DNA from 4 places in the Mesorhizobium sp. C395A genome. Region 1 is predicted to be linked to each of the others. Evidence: riboswitches for the same ligand, from Rfam matches in the RefSeq annotation. Region 1 holds a riboswitch; each other region holds the start of a gene.
The links. Region 1 has a riboswitch for cobalamin ahead of NLY37_RS25430 (aromatic ring-hydroxylating oxygenase subunit alpha). Riboswitches for the same ligand answer to the same signal wherever they lie in the genome.

Region 1 (4,341 bases):
GAAATGAACAGGTATTTGGCCGCCGGGTGGCTGTGCAACGAGAAGTCGCCGGCCGGTCCGTAGGCCTTGACATGCGAACCGGGCACCAGATGGTCGAACATCCAGCGCGTGCCGATGCTGCCGGCCTGCGCCTTGATCGTCACCGCGATCGAAAACGGCCGCGATGGCGACGACGACAGCGTGTAGGTGCGCATCAGCGGCCCGTCCGGTGTCGGCAGTTCCAGCGTCAGGAACTGGCCCGGCTTGTAGCGGAACCAGGTCTGGTTGTCGGAGCGGAAGGTGAAGGTCTTGACGTCGGGCGCCTCGTCGCTGACGCCGATCACTTCCAGCACCTGCAGCCTATCGTTCCACGGCGCCATCTGGTCAAGATGGCGATAGAGCCCAAGATCCGTCATCGCATTCATCCTCTGGTCCCTCTTCGCCTGCTCCAGCTCACGCGACGCTGCGCAGCGCCGGCCGGCCGCCTTCGGCAAGGCGCGGGCCGATGAAGGCCGCGTACCATTCGACGAACTGGATCACGCCGCCCTCGTGCAGCTCCGAATAGGGGCCGGGCTCATAGGCCGGAGACAGGATGCCGAAGGCGTTTTCCTCGACGATGCGGCGGTCCTGGTCGTTGGTCTCGGTCCAGACATGGGTGAGCTCCTCAAGGTTGTAGTCGACCCCCTCGACCGCATCCTTGTGCACCAGCCACTTGGTCGTCACCGCGGTTTCGGTGGCGCTGATCGGCAGCACCCGGAAGGTGACCGCATGGTCGATCAGTATGTGGTTCCAGGTCGTCGGATAGTGGTAGTGCATCAAGGTGCCGATGCGGTCGGCGGCAACAGTGTCGGACAGGTTCTTCGTCACCGCGCGCTTTCCCGACATCGTGTAGCTGACGGCATCGCGCAGCAGCGGCGCGCGGGTGGCGCGGTATTGCCCGGCCGGATCGATGCGGAACTTGCTCGGCAGGCCCGCCGCCTCGCATTTCGCCCAGTGCGCCAGCATCTCCGGATCGCTGTCGGCGCCCTGCACGCCGGTCACCGTCGGCGCTTCGGGGAATGTCTTGCACAGCTCTGGATGATTGCCGGCGCAGTGATAGCATTCGCGGTTGTTTTCCCAGACCAGCTTCCAGTTGCCCTTCTCGATGATGGTGCTCTCGAAGGCGACCTTGGCTTCATTCAGCCGGTGCGGCTTGAGGTAGGGCTCTATCATGGCGCGCATCGGCGCAAAGTCGGCAGGTTCTTTCGCCAGGCAGATGAAGATGTAGCCGCCGACGCTCTCGCAGGCGACGGGCTTCAGGCCGAACTGGCTCTTGTCGAAACCGTCGGCCATCTGGCGGGCAAACAGCAGCCGGCCGTCAAGCTCGTAGGTCCACTGGTGATAGGGGCAGACAAGCTTTGCCGCCATGCCCTTCTCAGTGTTGCAGACACGGCTGCCGCGATGGCGGCAGGAATTGTGAAAGGCGTTGATGTTGCCCTTCTGGTCGCGGACCAGCACCACCGGATAATCGCCGATCTGCACGGTGATATAGCTGCCGGGCTTCGGCAGTTCGCAATCATGGCCGATGAACAGCCAGTCGCGATACCAGATAAGCTCCATGTCGAGCTTGAAATAGTCCGGGTCGGTGTAGAAGGGCTGTTCCAGCGAAAAGCCTTGCTTGCGGCCGTTCAGGAGCCTCAGCATGTCGTTGCGCGTATCCATAGTTCTGTCCTCGTGGTTTAAGGACTGAACTTGGTGGTGATGGAGGAAGGATCGGACGCAGGCCGGCGCGGCGCCGGACATGCACTATCCACCTCTTGACCGCCCACCGCGATCAGTCGAGTCTATGCATCTCGGGCTGGTTTCCGGGCTCTGGAGTTGTCCTTGCGGACCATCGCGACACCTTCCCAGGCTCTTGCCCAGTGGTCTCCCGTTGCGACTTCAACTCCACCACCGTTGCGGGGGCAGCGCCGGATTCTGACCGGCTTCCCAATTCTCCGCTGCGTCGTCACGAAGCGGCACCTGAGATGCGATCATCTAATCACGGCAGCGATCGCGACGTCGGCATGAAAGCGACATCATATCCATGCGGCGCGACACGCGCGCATACGCCCCGCCGACCACCGAAGGGCTGAGATCCTGTCTTGCGGCGCTATCATCGCCGTTTCGAATCGCTGCGGATCCAGTTCCGATCGGGGGCAAAAAGGGCTCAACGGTATCGAAAAGTTACTATTAGCAATCTCTAATCGAACCGAACGGTTCGTTTCTGTTGACAATGCGTGCAGGACGGTGTGAACGACGGCCCGGAAACCGACACCGGAGCGAACCACTCGGTTCGACATAAGCAACTGAAAACAATGCGATAAATGACCATAGAGGAACTTCCTAGCACAATTTCAAGGTGCAGGACCGTGGTCCACACGGAACAACTTCGTGATTGGAAACCAGCCTATGGCTTTCCCACATCGGGGCTGTCCGAACGACGCGAATTCCTCCCAAGACACGCCGCTAGACGGACAGACAAACTGGAGTACTAAAAATGAAAAAGATCATCCTCACTGCCGCAGCCGTTTTGGCGATCACCGGCAGCGCCTTCGCCGGTAGCGACAATTACGGTTCCAATGGTGCGAACCAGCCAGCCGTCTCGGTCGACAGCTCGTATACGGCTTCCATTCAGAAGCCGGCGCACGCTGACAAGCAGCCTGTCGTTCAGGGCGCCGACCGCGACCTCTACGGCAATCGCTGATCCCGACCAAAGAAGGGCGGCTAACCCGTCGCTCTCGGGATCCCAAAAAATTCAGGAGTATTTGAAATGAAAAAGATCATCCTTGCTGCCGCCGCCGTTTTGGCCATCTCCGGCAGCGCTTTCGCCGGCAGCGACAACTACGGTTCGAACGGCGCCAACCAGCCTGCGATTACGTCGACCGATAGTGGCCATACGGCTTCGGTTGAGAAGTCGACTCCAGCCGAGCAGGCGCCTGCCCACGGTGCCGACCGTAACCTTTTCGGCCGCTAAAAGCCGGTTTCCAGCACGTGGCGGGCTTATCCGCTGCAGCTGGCAGCATCAGAAAAATTCAGGAGACTAAAATGAAGAAGATCGTTCTCGCCACCGCAGCCGTTCTGGCTGTTTCGAGCGCTGCCTTTGCCGGCAGCGACAATTATGGCTCCAATGGCGCCAACCAGCCGGCCGCTGCCGTCGACACCACCCGCACTTCGTCGACCGGCACCAACTCGGCGGTCTACAAGCTGCTGAACTCGTCGGACGACCAACAGAAGTTCGTTCCTCAGAGCAGCGACAGGGATCGGTTCGGCAACAACTAACAGCCGAAGCTTAAAAAAGAGTGGCGGGCCTGGCCCGCCGCTCTTTTTTTATGCCTGTACGACGCAGCTATCTCAAGCCGCCTTCACTTCCACCGGCTTGAGCGAGAAGGAGTGCCCATCGGCGTCGAAGATGTGCAGGTCCCCGGCATCCGCGGTCAGTCGCAGCTTTGCCCCGCGCTTGACCTCGACATTGCCGGGCAGCTTGGTCACCAACGGCAGGTCAGCGCGGCCGATATCGACATAGACAAGCTGCACCTCGCCGAGTTGCTCGACATAGTCCACCACGCCCTCGAAAAGATATTCCGCGCCGGTGGCGGCCGACAGATCCTCCGGCCGCACGCCGAAGCTGACTGCCGCACCCTTTGCTGACGCCGGCGTTGCGATCGGCACCGTTGCCTTGCGGCCGCCGACATGGCTGACGATTGTCGGGTTGCCCGTCCTGTCGATTGTCGCCGGCAGGATGTTCATGGCCGGCGAGCCGATGAACTGGGCAACGAACAGATTGCCGGGCTTCTTGTAGAGGTCCATCGGCGTGCCGACCTGCTCGATATGGCCATCCTTCAGCACGACGATGCGGTCGGCGAGCGTCATCGCTTCGACCTGATCGTGGGTGACGTAGATCATGGTCGTGGCAGGCATCGATTCCTTGAGCTTGGCGATCTCGATGCGGGTCGCGACGCGCAGCGCCGCGTCGAGATTCGACAGCGGCTCGTCGAACAGGAACACTTTCGGATTGCGCACGATGGCGCGACCGATGGCGACACGCTGGCGCTGGCCGCCCGACATCGCCTTGGGCAGACGGTCGAGATATTTGGTCAGCTGCAGGATCTCCGCTGCCTGCCGTACCCGCTTGTCGATCTCGGCCTTGCTTTCCTTGCCGATCTTCATCGAGAAGGCCATGTTGTCGTAGACGGTCATGTGCGGATAGAGCGCATAGGACTGGAACACCATGGCGATGCCGCGCTTGGAAGGCGGCACATCGTTCACCACCTCGCCGGCGATCTTCAGCTCGCCGGAGGTGATCTCCTCAAGCCCGGCGATGGACCGCAGCAAGGTCGACTT
Region 2 (4,341 bases), 2.7 Mb from region 1:
ATGAGGCCTCGTTCCTGCCGGTCGAGACCTACCCGCTGATGCGCTGGCGCATGCAGCGGGCCGAGCAAGGCGACGAAATGTATCTCGGCCTCGCCAAATGGGGCCGCGAGCACGCCGCCTATATCGAAGAGATCTACCGCGCGGTCGCCGAGCGCGGCCCGATTGCCGCTTCGGCACTGGAAGGCCAGAAAGGTTCGGGCGGCTGGTGGGGCTGGAGCCACGCCAAGCACGCCTTCGAATGGCTGTTCTGGGCCGGACGCATCACCACGGCGCACCGCCGTGGCTTCGAGCGTTTCTACGACCTGCCCGAGCGCGTGCTGCCGCAGGCGATCCTCGATCTGCCGGTGCCGGCGGCCGAGGACGCGCACCGCGAATTGCTGCGCATTTCCGCCCGCGCCCACGGCATCGCGACGTCGGGTGACCTGCGCGATTATTTCCGCTTGTCGCCGGCCGACATGAAGGGCCGGTTGGAGGAACTGGTCGAGATGGGCGAGTTGCTGCCGGTAAACGTCGAAGGTTGGGACAAGCCGGCTTACCTCTATAGGGACGCCCGCCTGCCGCGAAAGATCGAGGCCCGCGCCTTGCTGGCCCCCTTCGATCCGGTGGTCTTCGAGCGCGCGCGCACCGAGCGTCTCTTCGATTTCCGCTACCGCATCGAGATCTACACCCCGGCCGACAAGCGGCAATATGGCTATTACGTGCTGCCTTTCTTGCTCGGCGACAAGATCGTCGCCCGCGTCGACCTCAAGGCCGACCGGCCTGCGAGTGTCTTACGCGTCCACGCCGCCTATGCCGAAGCAGGCGCACCGCCTGAGACCACCGCACAGCTTTTCGAGGAACTAAAGGAGATGCAGGGCTGGCTTGGCCTTGAGCGCATCGAAGTGACGCCGGCCGGCAATCTGGGGCCGGCATTGGCTAGCGAGAGAGATGGCCAACCCTTGCAGCGTCTGTCATAGAGGCCTCAATAAGCCTCGTAGGTTGTGCAATGGCATCGGACAAAGTGCTCGACATGATCCATGGCGCCCTCATTGCGCATGGAATAGATGCAGTCCGCAGAGATAGGGACGTCATGCTCCAATCGAAGCAGCTTCGGTTTGAGGCTGAGGTGTTCGAGACGAGTTCTGACCGGCTGGTCCTGGAAATCTACATTTTTTCTCCGCTGCTTGATGTTCAGCCGGTCATTGAATCCTTTGCTGGCTTCGGCGACACGCGCGAACAGGAACTGAACCAGGCGTTTGAAAAGTTTCTCCGTGGTGTTTTCCATGTGGCCATTGAGGGACTGGCCGATCACGTCTGCGAGACCATGCAGGCCGAAATAGAGCTTTGGCAGCGAAGCAGCGCCAGTTGGAAGATCTGGCGAAAAGATGCCCGCTGGAAAATCTATAGCGGCCCGGTCATTTCCCAGGCCACAACCGAGCTATGCTCGCTGACACCAGGCTATCCAGCATTCTATGCCAAGCTGGAAAAGCTATTCACAGCTTCGGTACCCCCCGGAAGCCATTTTGTCCGGACCTTTCTGGCAGGCTTGAAGGGCACGCTGATTAGTGCCGAAGTCCTTCTGGACAACGCGGTTTGGCATGAGGGACAGAATCTGGCTGTCGGCCATGACTGGGACTATAGCGATGGCTATCAAGCTATCCGACAGGTCATCCTGGCACTGCCGGAAGCCGGGACATGACAGCCCCTGCCGACATCGCCATGTCGTAGCCGTGCGTTGACACCGCCGCCCGCAAAAGCCTAAATCCGCTGCAGACGGTCCCCTGCCCGCAACGGCAAGGGCCAAGAGGGAATGCGGTGCGGGATTTCGGTCCCAAATCCGCGGCTGTCCCCGCAACTGTAAGCGACGAGCCAAGGCCGAAAGCCACTGGGTAACACCGGGAAGGCGGCTAACCAAGGCGACGACCCGCGAGCCAGGAGACCTGCCGTCTGAGACAAAGTATCCGATCGCCTGGCGGGTTTCCGGGCAAGGAGCACGGTTTTTGGACCAGAACAGCAGTTTTTCGGCTGGCACAGCGGACATTGCGTCCGGCGACAACGACGCCCTGACCGGCGTGACCGTCATCGTCTGCGCCTCCTGCCGCGATGAGACCGGTTCCGACGCCCATCCGCGCGCCGGCGAATTGCTGGCTGAGGACACACGCCGCGCCGCTGCCGGCGATATCCGGGTCCGCACCGCCGAATGTCTCGGCAATTGCAAGCGCCGCCTCAGCGCCGCGATCCTGCGCGATGGCTGCTGGAGCTATGTCTTCGGCGATCTGACCGCAACCAGCGGCGCCGACCTCGTTACCGGCGCAAAGCTCTTCGCGACTTCGGCCGACGGCCTCATCCCGTGGCGCGGCCGGCCCGATAGCCTCAAGCGCGGCCTCGTTGCCCGCATCCCACCCCTCGACATGCTGAAGGACTGACGATGAACGCTTCAAACCCGGCCGCCAACCTCTCCCGTGTTCCCTGCACTGTCGTTACAGGCTTCCTCGGCGCCGGCAAGACGACGCTGGTCCGCCATCTCCTGGAAAATGCCGGCGGCAAGCGCATCGCCATCATCGTCAACGAGTTCGGCGACATCGGCATCGACGGGGAAATCCTGAAAGGCTGCGGCATCGACACCTGCCCCGAGGAAAACATCCTCGAACTGGCCAATGGCTGCATCTGCTGCACGGTCGCCGACGATTTCGTGCCCGCCCTCGACAAGATCCTCGCGCTGACACCTAAGGTTGACCACATCCTGATCGAGACCTCGGGCCTGGCTCTGCCCAAGCCGCTGGTCCAGGCGTTCCAGTGGCCAAGCGTGAAGAGCCGGGTGACCGTCGATGGCGTCATTGCCGTGGTAGACGGCCCGGCGCTGGCCGAGGGCCGCGTTGCCAACGATATGGACGCCCTGCAGGCACAGCGCGCTCAGGACGAGACGCTCGACCACGACGATCCGGTCGAAGAAGTCTTCGAGGACCAGATCGCCTGCGCCGATTTGATCATCCTGTCGAAGAGCGATCTAATGGACGCCCCCGGTTCGGCCCGCGCCAACGCCATCATCAATGAACATTCCGCCCGCGCCGTGAAGATCGTGCCGACCGCACATGGCAAGGTCGATCCCTCGGTGCTGCTCGGCCTCGGCCTCGCCGTCGAGGACGACATCGAGAACCGCAAATCGCACCATGACGGCGCCTTCGACCACGAGCATGACGATTTCGACACCTTCATCGTCGACATCCCCTCCATCACCAATCCGGACGAACTGGCCAGGCGCGTCGCCACGGTTGCCGAGGAAGAGAATGTGCTGCGTGTGAAAGGCTTCGTCGATGTCGGCGGCAAGCCGATGCGGCTTTTGCTGCAGGCCGTCGGCCCGCGCGTCAACCATTATTATGACCGCGCCTGGACGGCCGAGGACGATCGCCGCTCGCGTCTCGTTGTCATCGGCCTGAAGGGGCTGAACCGCCCGGCGATCGAGCGTATACTCGCCGGCTGATCTCAGGAGCAATTCCAGGAAAAGTGTGAAACGGTTTTCCCACAGGAATTGCGTAAAAACAAGGAGATAGAGCGGTTCGCCGTTCCGTGAAACGGTGAAACGCACTAAGCCGCGATGCACATACTCGCCAGGACCTCCGCCTCGCTCGACGATCTCGCCGAGCCAGTTGATCTCCGGCAGACGCCGGCGGATATCGTGGCGCTGTCCTTCACCGACAGCGACCTCGCCGGCCTCGCGGCGGCCTGGACGGCCGATGCCGTCCGCCTGCCGTCGATGCGGCTGGCGGCGCTGCGCGACCTGCGCCATCCCATGTCCGTGGACCTCTGGATCGACAGCGTCGCCCGCCACGCCAAGGTGATTTTGGTGCGCATCCTCGGCGGCTACGACTGGTGGCGCTATGGCTGCGACCAGCTTGCCGCGACTGCCCGTGCGAACGGCATCAAGCTGGCGCTGCTGCCGGGCGAGAGCCACGACGAGGATCTCAGGCTGATCGAAGCCTCGACGCTGCCGCGCGAGGAGCTGGACGGCCTGCTGGGCTATTTCCGCGAGGGCGGGCCGGAGAATATGGCAGCGCTGATGCAGCGGCTGGCGGGGTTGGCTGGGTCGGATGCGGCGGTTGCAGAGCCGGTCAGCGTGCCGAAAGCTGGCTACTACGAGCCAGGCCGCGGCGTCGTAAGCAAGTTGGATTTGGCCGATGTCGGCGTTCCTTCACACCCCCCTCTGTCCTGCCGGACATCTCCCCCGCAAGGGGGGAGATCAGCCGGCGCGGACCTCGGCACTTTTTCTGCCCAGTCGATAATAGATTCCTCTGCAACATCCCCGATTGGCGAAAGCGTCGATGACAGCGCAATCTCCCCCCTTGCGGGGGAGATGTCCGGCAG
Region 3 (4,341 bases), 670 kb from region 1:
CTTCGGCAAGGTCTCCAACGATGCGCTGGGCGAAATCTATGCGCACGATATCCATGCACAGGGTGTCGCCTTCGACACCAGGCCGCTCAAGGGCCAGCCGCCGACGGCGCGCTCTATGATCTTCGTCACGCCCGACGGCGAGCGCTCGATGAACACCTATCTCGGCGCCTGCGTCGAGCTTGGCCCTGACGATGTCGAGGCCGACAAGGCATCCGGCGCCAAGGTTAGCTATTTCGAGGGCTATCTGTGGGATCCGCCGCGCGCCAAGGAGGCGATCCGGCAGACGGCGAAGCTCGCACACGAGGCCGGACGCGAAGTGTCGATGACGTTGTCTGATTCGTTCTGCGTCGACCGCTACCGCGACGAGTTCCTCGAGCTGATGCGCTCGGGCACTGTCGACATCGTCTTTGCCAACAGCCACGAGATCAAGTCGCTCTACCAGACAAAATCCTTCGACGAGGCGCTGGCTCAGATCCGCAAGGACTGCAAGATTGCCGCCGTCACCCGTTCCGAAAAAGGCTCGGTGATCGTGCGCGGCGACGAGACCGTGGTCATCGAGGCGACCGCCATCAAGGAGTTGGTCGACACCACCGGCGCCGGCGACCTCTACGCCGCCGGTTTCCTGCATGGCTACACGCAGGGCCGCAACCTCAAGACCTGCGGCGACCTTGGCTCGCTGGCGGCCGGCCTGGTGATCCAGCAGATCGGCCCAAGGCCAAGGCAGAATTTGCGCCGCGAGGCGGAAGGGGCTGGGTTGCTGTAGATGCGCGGGCAACTAACCACCCGCCCTACTGACGCGATGACCGCAGTGGCGGAACTGTGTCAAAGCTCGCTGATAGCGACAGCCATTCGCTTCGGAGAACTGACCCATGCTGCTGCCGTGAAGCTCGCTGGAGGAGCGGTGCAAGGCGTGCTTGCCATGACGGCATTCACCGTCATCCAGATCGTCACCAGCATTTTCCAGAAGCTCAGCTTGGGGAAGGCCAGTAAGGTTCCTGAGGTAACGGAGAACTCGCGGCGTCCGTCGGACTTGACTTGCGATCACGTCCCACGATGCCGAATGCGGGCAGCAGACTGAATATTTCACAATGCTAGACAAAGGCGTAAAACGCGACCATATAACGACATAAACATTTCATTATGCGTCATTGACAAAGAGCGGGTTGCTGTGATTGTCTGCTGTTGTGGTTCTCGCGTACGGTGCTGCCGCAGCGGAGCTAAGAGGGAAGCCGGTGCGATGCCGGCGCTGCCCCCGCAACTGTTAGCGGCGAGCCAATCCACTCATGTCACTGAGGCGAATACCCTCGGGAAGACGGGTAGAGGCTATGACCCCGCGAGCCAGAGACCTGCCACGGCGAATTACGTCCACGGGCGGGGTGTCTCGGTGGCCGCTGCAACCGGCGTGCCGGCCTGCTAGCGCCTTCCTTGTCACCGACGCCCCCAACCATCGGGGTATGACATGACTGTCTCTCAGCAAATTCCTGTAGCAACGCTCGGCGTGCCGCGCTTCGGTCGTCGGCGAGAACTGAAATTCGCCCTCGAAAGCTACTGGTCCGGAACATCGTCCGCTGGCGACCTTCTTGCGACGTCGAAGGCGCTCCGAGCCGCTAGCTGGGAAGAGCAGCGCGATCGCGGCGTGTCGAAAATCCCGTCGAACGACTTCTCGCTTTACGACCATGTGCTCGACACCGCAGCCATGGTCGGGGCCATTCCATCCCGGTACGGCTGGAATAGCGGCGAGGTCCCACTTGACATCTACTTCGCAATGGCGCGCGGCAACCAGGGTCAGACGGAGGATTGTGGACACGCTGGTCACCAGGAGGAGGCTCATGGACCTGGTGTAACCGCGATGGAAATGACCAAGTGGTTTGACACCAACTACCACTACATTGTGCCGGAACTCGATGATGATCAGACGTTCGCCCTCTCGTCATCGAAGCCGGTCGATTACTTCCTCGAGGCTAAAGCTCTCGGCATTCACACACGCCCAGTCATCCTTGGACCCATCACCTTCCTCAAGCTGGCGAAATCGCGTGCCGAAGGGTTCGGTCCCATCGCGCTCCTACCGCGGCTGCTGCCCGTTTACGAGCAAGTCCTGCAGAGGCTGAAGCTGTCGGGAGCCGACTGGGTGCAGATCGATGAGCCAGCGCTTGTCCTCGATCTGAACCCGAACGAACGAGCTGCGTTCGAATTCGCCTATGGCCAGCTGTCGAAAGCCGCGCCCGAGCTGAAGATCATGCTGGCTACGTATTTCGGGTCGCTGGGAGACAATCTCGAAACCGCGGTTTCTCTGCCCCTGGCCGGCCTGCATATTGATCTCGTGCGCGCTCCCGAGCAGCTGGAAACGGTGGGTCGGCTCGCTCCGAAGGATCTGGTGCTCTCGCTCGGCTTGATCGATGGCCGCAACGTCTGGCGTGCGAACCTGCCCGCCATTCTCGACCGCATCAAACCGATCGTCGCCGGCTGGCCCTTGGACCGCGTCGAAATCGCGCCTTCTTGCTCGATGCTGCATGTGCCGATTGACCTGCGCATGGAGACGGAACTCGAGGCCGACATCAGGTCGTGGCTCGCCTTCGCGGCCCAGAAGACCGACGAGCTGGTCTTGCTGGCCCGGGCCCTTTCCAAAGGCAGGGATGCGGTGGCAGCCGCGTTGAAAGCTTCTGCCGAGGCTGCCGCCACTCGCTTGACGTCCACGAAGATCCATGACCCGCTTGTTGAGGGGCGGATCGCCAGCATTGACCATAGCATGAAACGACGAGAGAGCGCTTTTGGCGAGCGCTCCAGAGTCCAGGCCGGCACGCTCGGGCTGCCGCCGTTCCCGACGACGACAATCGGGTCCTTCCCGCAGACGCCGCAGGTACGCCGCGCGCGGTCCGCTCATGCGAAGGGCCAGCTCAGTTATGTCGACTACGAGATTTTCCTGAAGAAGGAGATCGAGTCAGCAATTCGTTGGCAGGAAGAGATCGGGCTGGACGTGCTGGTGCACGGTGAGTTCGAACGAAACGATATGGTACAGCATTTCGGCGAGCAGCTGTCCGGCTTCGCCTTCACTCAGCATGCCTGGGTGCAAAGCTATGGGTCGCGCTACGTGCGTCCCCCCATCATCTTCGGGGACGTATCGAGGCGCAATCCGATGACGGTGCGCTGGTGGCAATTCGCCCAGTCGCTTACGGAAAAGCCTGTGAAGGGAATGCTCACAGGCCCAGTGACCATTCTCAACTGGTCCTTTGTTCGAGACGACGTACCCCGCTCCGAAGCCTGCCGCCAGATCGCGCTCGCCATCCGCGACGAAGTGACGGATCTCGAAAGGTCCGGCGCAAGGATGATCCAGATCGATGAGGCCGCGTTTCGCGAAGGATTGCCACTGCGCCAATCTGACTGGAAAGCCTATCTCGACTGGGCTGTCGAATGCTTCCGGATCGCTTCAACGGGTGTAAAGGACGCGACTCGACTCCATACCCACATGTGCTATTCGGAGTTCAACGAGATCATCGACGCGATCGCTGGAATGGATGCGGATGTCATTTCGATTGAGACGTCGCGCTCCAAGATGGAACTGCTGGACGCCTTCACGAGCTCCAAATATCCGAACGAGATCGGTCCCGGCGTCTATGACATTCACTCACCACGTGTGCCGGAGGTCTGCGAGATTTCGGACCTAATCATGCTTGCCCGCGAGCGACTGTCCGACGGCCAACTGTGGGTAAACCCGGACTGTGGCCTCAAAACACGCAAGTGGGAGGAGGTCCGCCCTGCCCTCATTAACATGGTCGCTGCAGCGCGCGCGCTCCGGGAGAAAGTGGCCTGAGGCTTCTCCTTCCTCACCGTGTGGTGAGCTACCGGCTGGCTCCTGTCGGCCGTGAACATGCCAAACCGGCACACTCTTGGAAATGAGCCACTCGGCGCAAATGTGCAATTTCCCTACGGCACGTGTCTTAATCCCGCAGAAATATAAATGTGGCACTACGCTATAATATTGGTTCCTTGGGGACATACAGGCCCCGCGCCTCGAACAAATCGGACACGCGTCGTTTCTCAAAGTAGACTGCTTGGCGCGTTCGCTCAGGCAGCGACAATATATGGTGCTGCGTCTGTCCGCCCCCAGTTGATCGCGCAGACTACGGGCGAGGTGGCAGGGTCCGGGTATCGCTAGCGTCCCGCCAATTCGGAGATGGACGTCGCAATTCGTGTCGCCAAGTAAAAATCGCCAATCATTTTCGATTGCGAGTCCGCAGCCAGTTGGCCCTTATTTTCCTGAGATCTGCGTTACAGGCCGGGGCGTTGTCGCCGTTTCTGAGGGTAAGATGGGATAGGCGACGTCAGGTGCCTCTCCGGTCAGCG
Region 4 (4,341 bases), 2.8 Mb from region 1:
GTCGCGCGACCAGGTCTCGGCGCCGGGGCGCAGGCCACCCGAAAACTCCGGCGCGTCATTGTCGGCATGGCGGACCCAGTCGGGGTCGTCGTGCCGGCTCATCAGGCCGCGGCCGTATATCGGCACCAGCCGAGACAGGTCCTTGTGGACGCCCGGGCAATGCAGGCACTCGTTGAAGTTTTCCCAGAAGATCTTCCAGTTGCAGTTCATCACCTTGCGCAGGACATGGCCTGATACCAGCGTTTCCAGCGGCCAGTTGGCGAGGTCGCCGGATGCGGGATCGAAGGAGGTCCCGGCGGAGCCGGCCGCAGCCTGCTGAAGGTTCACAAAGACAAAGCCGCGCCACACCGACAGCGCCACCCGGTAGAGCGGATGATCTGCCTTGTCGAAACCATCTGGCAGCGATTTCGAGGGAACGCGCACGAGATCGCCGCGCAGCGAGTAGGACCAGGCGTGGTAGGGGCACGTGATGAGCCGCGCTTTCAGCCGGCCCTCGCTTTTCTGGCAAAGCTGCGAGCCGCGATGCCGGCAAGTGTTGTGGAAGGCGCGCAGTTCGCCGGTCTCGTCCCGCAGAATGACGATTTCCTGCGTGCCGACGCGGAATGTCCTGAACGCCAGCGGCTGGGCGAGGTCGGCCTCGCGGCAGACGAGCAGCCAGCTTTTGTGCCAGATGGCGTCGAGATCGCGCTGGTAAGCCTCGCTATCCCAATAGGCCGACGACGGTAGCGTCGGTTCGGCCCGGCTCAGGCCGTTATAGGGGTCGCGCTCGCTCGGGCTGGGATGCATGGCTGGCTTCCTATGAAGCGTCAGCCGACACCCCGGCAAATCGTTTGTCAATCAGAGTGCCGCATTGCCGGTTGCAGGCGCGGCGCATAATCATGTCGTGGACACGGGACATTCGGAAATTGGGGGGATTCGGAAGTGGCCGCACGACAGATGTCGCTTACGCCGGAGCTGGTCGCGCGCTGCTGGCGCGAGATCAGGGACCCCGGGCCGGATCCGGACGCGATGCATCTCGATGAAGCCGACTATGACGCGCTGCTGGATGAATTGCAGGTCGAACTCCCGGACAGCGAACCGCTATGGCTGTTCGGCTATGGATCGCTGATCTGGAAACCGGAAATAGATTATGTCGAGGACCGCGTTGCGCTGGCGCGCGGCTGGCATCGGTCCTTTTGCATGAACATGACGCGCTGGCGCGGCACCAAGGACAGCCCCGGCCTGATGATGGCGCTGGACCGTGGCGGACAATGCAAGGGCGTCGCCTTTCGGCTGACCGACAATAACCGGCGCGAGCAGTTGGGCCGGCTTTTCCGGCGCGAAGTCACGCTGAAGCCGACAAGCTACCGGCCGCGCATGCTCAAGCTTGCAAGCGAGGCCGGACCGCTCAGGGCATTGGCCTTCGTCATCAACCGCAACGGCCTGACCTATTCAGGACCGCTCGACGAGGGCAAGGTCGTCGAAAGGCTGGCAACGTCCTGCGGGCACTGGGGGTCGGGCGCCGACTATCTCTACAACACGGTGAAAAACCTTGAAGAGCGCGGCATTCACGATCGCCATCTGTGGCGGCTGCAGCGGCTGGTTGCCGAGCGGATCACCGCGTTGAACCCGTAACGCCGCATGGCGCATTCGCGCTGTTGGCCGGCGGAATTTGGTTTGCCGGATGCGGCCGTTTCAGCCTATAGTCATGCATGTCGTCGGTTCCGTTAGGGACCAAGAGGGAATGCGGTGAGGGCTGACTTGTTGCCCAATGCCGTGGCTGCCCCCGCAACTGTGTGCGGTAGTCCTCTCCAAGCCACTGAGGATTTTTTCCTCGGGAAGGTGGGGAAGGGCGCTGATCCGCGAGCCAGGAGACCTGCCGGCGACAGGGAACTGACTTCGATGCCCTCGGGTGGAGGGCGAAAGGACAAGATATGAATACCGCTTCCGTCTCCCTCGGCGCTTCCGTCTCCTCGCAGTCGCGCTTCATGCAGCTCGTGCTTAGCGCGTTTCTGGGCATTTTCGTCGTCGGCGTTGTCGGTTTCTCGCATATCGATGCGGTCCACAATGCGGCGCATGACTATCGCCATTCGATGGCGTTTCCCTGCCACTGACGAGGATCTGACATCATGAACCTGTTTCGCAACGTCGTGTTCATCGCGGCGATCGCAGGGCTCGTGGCCGGTGTCGCTCTCGCCTGCATGCAGGCCTACGCCACCGTGCCGCTGATCCTCAAGGCGGAGGTCTACGAAAAGGCTGGTGGCGGCCACGAGCATCAGCATGCCGCGGCGCCCGCCGCCAACGCTACGGACACCAATGCCATGAGCACCGCCGCGCCGGCGGAAAATGCCGTGAGCAGCGCAGCACCCGCAACGGCTGAAGCAGCCGCGCCGGCGGAGGACGAAGGCTGGGCGCCGGCCGACGGCTTCGAGCGTTTCGCCTTCAGTGTCGTCGCCAATATCGTCACCGGCATCGGCTTCGCGCTGGTCCTGGTGGCGGTTTCCGAGTTCGCCGGCGGCATCGGCAGCTGGCGCCAGGGCGTGTTCTGGGGCCTGGCGGGCTTTGCCGTGTTCACGCTGGCGCCGGGACTCGGCCTGCCGCCGGAACTGCCGGCAATGCCGGCGGCCGATCTCATACAGCGCCAGATCTGGTGGTGGGCAACGGTGATGGCAACCGCGATCGGCCTTGCCCTTATCACCTTCCGCACGTCGGCGCCCCTGACCGTGCTCGCCGTCGTCCTGATCGTCGCCCCGCATATTGTCGGCGCGCCGCAGCCTGACAGTTTCGTAACGCCGATCCCGGAGGGCCTGCATCATCAGTTCGTGGTGGCGGTGACGCTGACCAATCTGGTGTTCTGGCTGGTGCTCGGCGCAGTTGTCGGCATAGTGCACTCGCGCTTCACCGGCACCGCGACCAGCCTGCGCGACAGCTTTGCCTGATCGCAGTTTGACCTTCATCATCGGCGGTGCGCGCTCCGGCAAGAGCGCGCATGCCGAAACTTTGGCGACGGCGTTGCCGCCGCCAAGGGCCTATATTGCCACCGCGCAAGCCTATGACGGCGAAATGCGCGAGCGCATCGCGCAACACCGCTCGCGCCGCGGCGAGGGATGGGCGACCATCGATGCCCCGCTTGATCTTGCAGGTGCGCTCGAGGCATTGCCGGACAACCAGCCGGTGCTTGTCGACTGCCTGACGCTTTGGCTGACCAATCATATGCTGGCCGATCATGATCTAGAGCGGGAGTGCCGGCGGCTGGCCGATGTGCTTTCGCGGCCGCGCGGGCCGTGGTTCGTGGTCTCGAACGAAGTCGGACAAGGCATTGTGCCCGACAATGCGCTGGCACGCCGGTTCCGCGATGCCGCCGGCAGGCTCAACCAGCAGATCGCGGTGGTAGCTGATATGGTGCTTCTGATGGTGGCGGGGCTGCCGCTCAAGGTGAAATGAGATGACCGATATCGACGCAAAAGATGAAGAGCGCCATCGCGCCAAGATGGCCAAGCGCAAGGCGGTGCAGGACGCCGAGGTCGCGGAAAAGACGGTCGAGAAGGGGCTGCTGATCGTCAACACCGGACCCGGCAAGGGCAAGACCACGGCTGCCTTCGGGCTGGCGCTACGCATGCTCGGCTATGGCAAGCGCGTCGGAATCGTCCAGTTCATCAAGGGCAAATGGCACACCGGCGAAAAGGATGCCTTCGCGGCGTTTGGCGGCCGCGTCGTCTGGCACACGATGGGCGAGGGTTTCACCTGGGAGACGCAGGATCTGAAGCGCGACATTAAGGCGGCTGAAGCCGCCTGGGCCAAGGCACTGGAGTTGATCGCCGATCCCTCGATCAGCCTCGTCGTGCTGGACGAACTGAACATCGCGCTGCGTTACGACTATCTCGATCTCGACAGAGTGGTGGCGGCGCTGAAAGCGCGGCGCGAAGGTCTGCATGTCGTCGTCACCGGCCGCAACGCCAAGCCGGCGCTGGTCGAGGCGGCGGATCTGGTGACGGAGATGGGCGTGACCAAGCATCATTTTTCGGCCGGCGTGAAGGCGCAGCAGGGGATCGAGTTTTGAGGGGTTTCGTACCCTCCCCCTTGTGGGAGGGTCGATCCGCGAAGCGGATCGGGGTGGGGTCCTCGTAGGTCGCAGTCCCCCACCCCGGCGCTTCGCGCCGACCCTCCCCACAAGGGGGAGGGTAAAGGGAAGGGCGACGGTAAGCTCTCAGAACGTCACCGCGATAAGCACCGCCGACAGCAACCCGAACAGCCCAATCAGCAGATAGTCCGCCACCTGGTACAATTTCAGCGCCTGCCTGATGTCCTGGCTTTCCGCCGCGCGCCTACCGCCTTCGCCCATATAGGCGTCCTCGACGATGA

Region 2: linked by a shared signal. The riboswitch ahead of NLY37_RS12345 (DUF1636 family protein) and the one ahead of NLY37_RS25430 (aromatic ring-hydroxylating oxygenase subunit alpha) in region 1 are both predicted to bind cobalamin.
Region 3: linked by a shared signal. The riboswitch ahead of metE (5-methyltetrahydropteroyltriglutamate--homocysteine S-methyltransferase) and the one ahead of NLY37_RS25430 (aromatic ring-hydroxylating oxygenase subunit alpha) in region 1 are both predicted to bind cobalamin.
Region 4: linked by a shared signal. The riboswitch ahead of NLY37_RS12110 (CbtB domain-containing protein) and the one ahead of NLY37_RS25430 (aromatic ring-hydroxylating oxygenase subunit alpha) in region 1 are both predicted to bind cobalamin.

The regions. Positions count from the first base shown of each region.
Region 1 is NZ_CP100473.1:5,206,517-5,210,857, reverse strand. Features, by position in the region: gene NLY37_RS25435 (FAD-binding oxidoreductase) at 1-395, opposite strand, end outside; gene NLY37_RS25430 (aromatic ring-hydroxylating oxygenase subunit alpha) at 433-1,680, opposite strand; cobalamin riboswitch at 1,798-1,999, opposite strand; gene NLY37_RS25425 (DUF680 domain-containing protein) at 2,498-2,704, shown strand; gene NLY37_RS25420 (DUF680 domain-containing protein) at 2,771-2,974, shown strand; gene NLY37_RS25415 (DUF680 domain-containing protein) at 3,046-3,279, shown strand; gene NLY37_RS25410 (ABC transporter ATP-binding protein) at 3,352-4,341, opposite strand, start outside.
Region 2 is NZ_CP100473.1:2,489,580-2,493,920, forward strand. Features, by position in the region: gene NLY37_RS12335 (winged helix-turn-helix domain-containing protein) at 1-956, shown strand, start outside; gene NLY37_RS12340 (DUF6348 family protein) at 986-1,678, shown strand; cobalamin riboswitch at 1,737-1,941, shown strand; gene NLY37_RS12345 (DUF1636 family protein) at 1,980-2,405, shown strand; gene cobW (cobalamin biosynthesis protein CobW) at 2,408-3,460, shown strand; gene cobN (cobaltochelatase subunit CobN) at 3,575-4,341, shown strand, end outside.
Region 3 is NZ_CP100473.1:5,880,284-5,884,624, reverse strand. Features, by position in the region: gene NLY37_RS28480 (adenosine kinase) at 1-763, shown strand, start outside; cobalamin riboswitch at 1,169-1,368, shown strand; gene metE (5-methyltetrahydropteroyltriglutamate--homocysteine S-methyltransferase) at 1,460-3,808, shown strand; gene NLY37_RS28470 (cytochrome-c peroxidase) at 4,247-4,341, opposite strand, start outside.
Region 4 is NZ_CP100473.1:2,442,639-2,446,979, reverse strand. Features, by position in the region: gene NLY37_RS12120 (aromatic ring-hydroxylating oxygenase subunit alpha) at 1-786, opposite strand, end outside; gene NLY37_RS12115 (gamma-glutamylcyclotransferase) at 922-1,614, shown strand; cobalamin riboswitch at 1,682-1,877, shown strand; gene NLY37_RS12110 (CbtB domain-containing protein) at 1,914-2,093, shown strand; gene NLY37_RS12105 (CbtA family protein) at 2,109-2,918, shown strand; gene cobU (bifunctional adenosylcobinamide kinase/adenosylcobinamide-phosphate guanylyltransferase) at 2,911-3,423, shown strand; gene cobO (cob(I)yrinic acid a,c-diamide adenosyltransferase) at 3,425-4,039, shown strand; gene cbiB (adenosylcobinamide-phosphate synthase CbiB) at 4,187-4,341, opposite strand, start outside.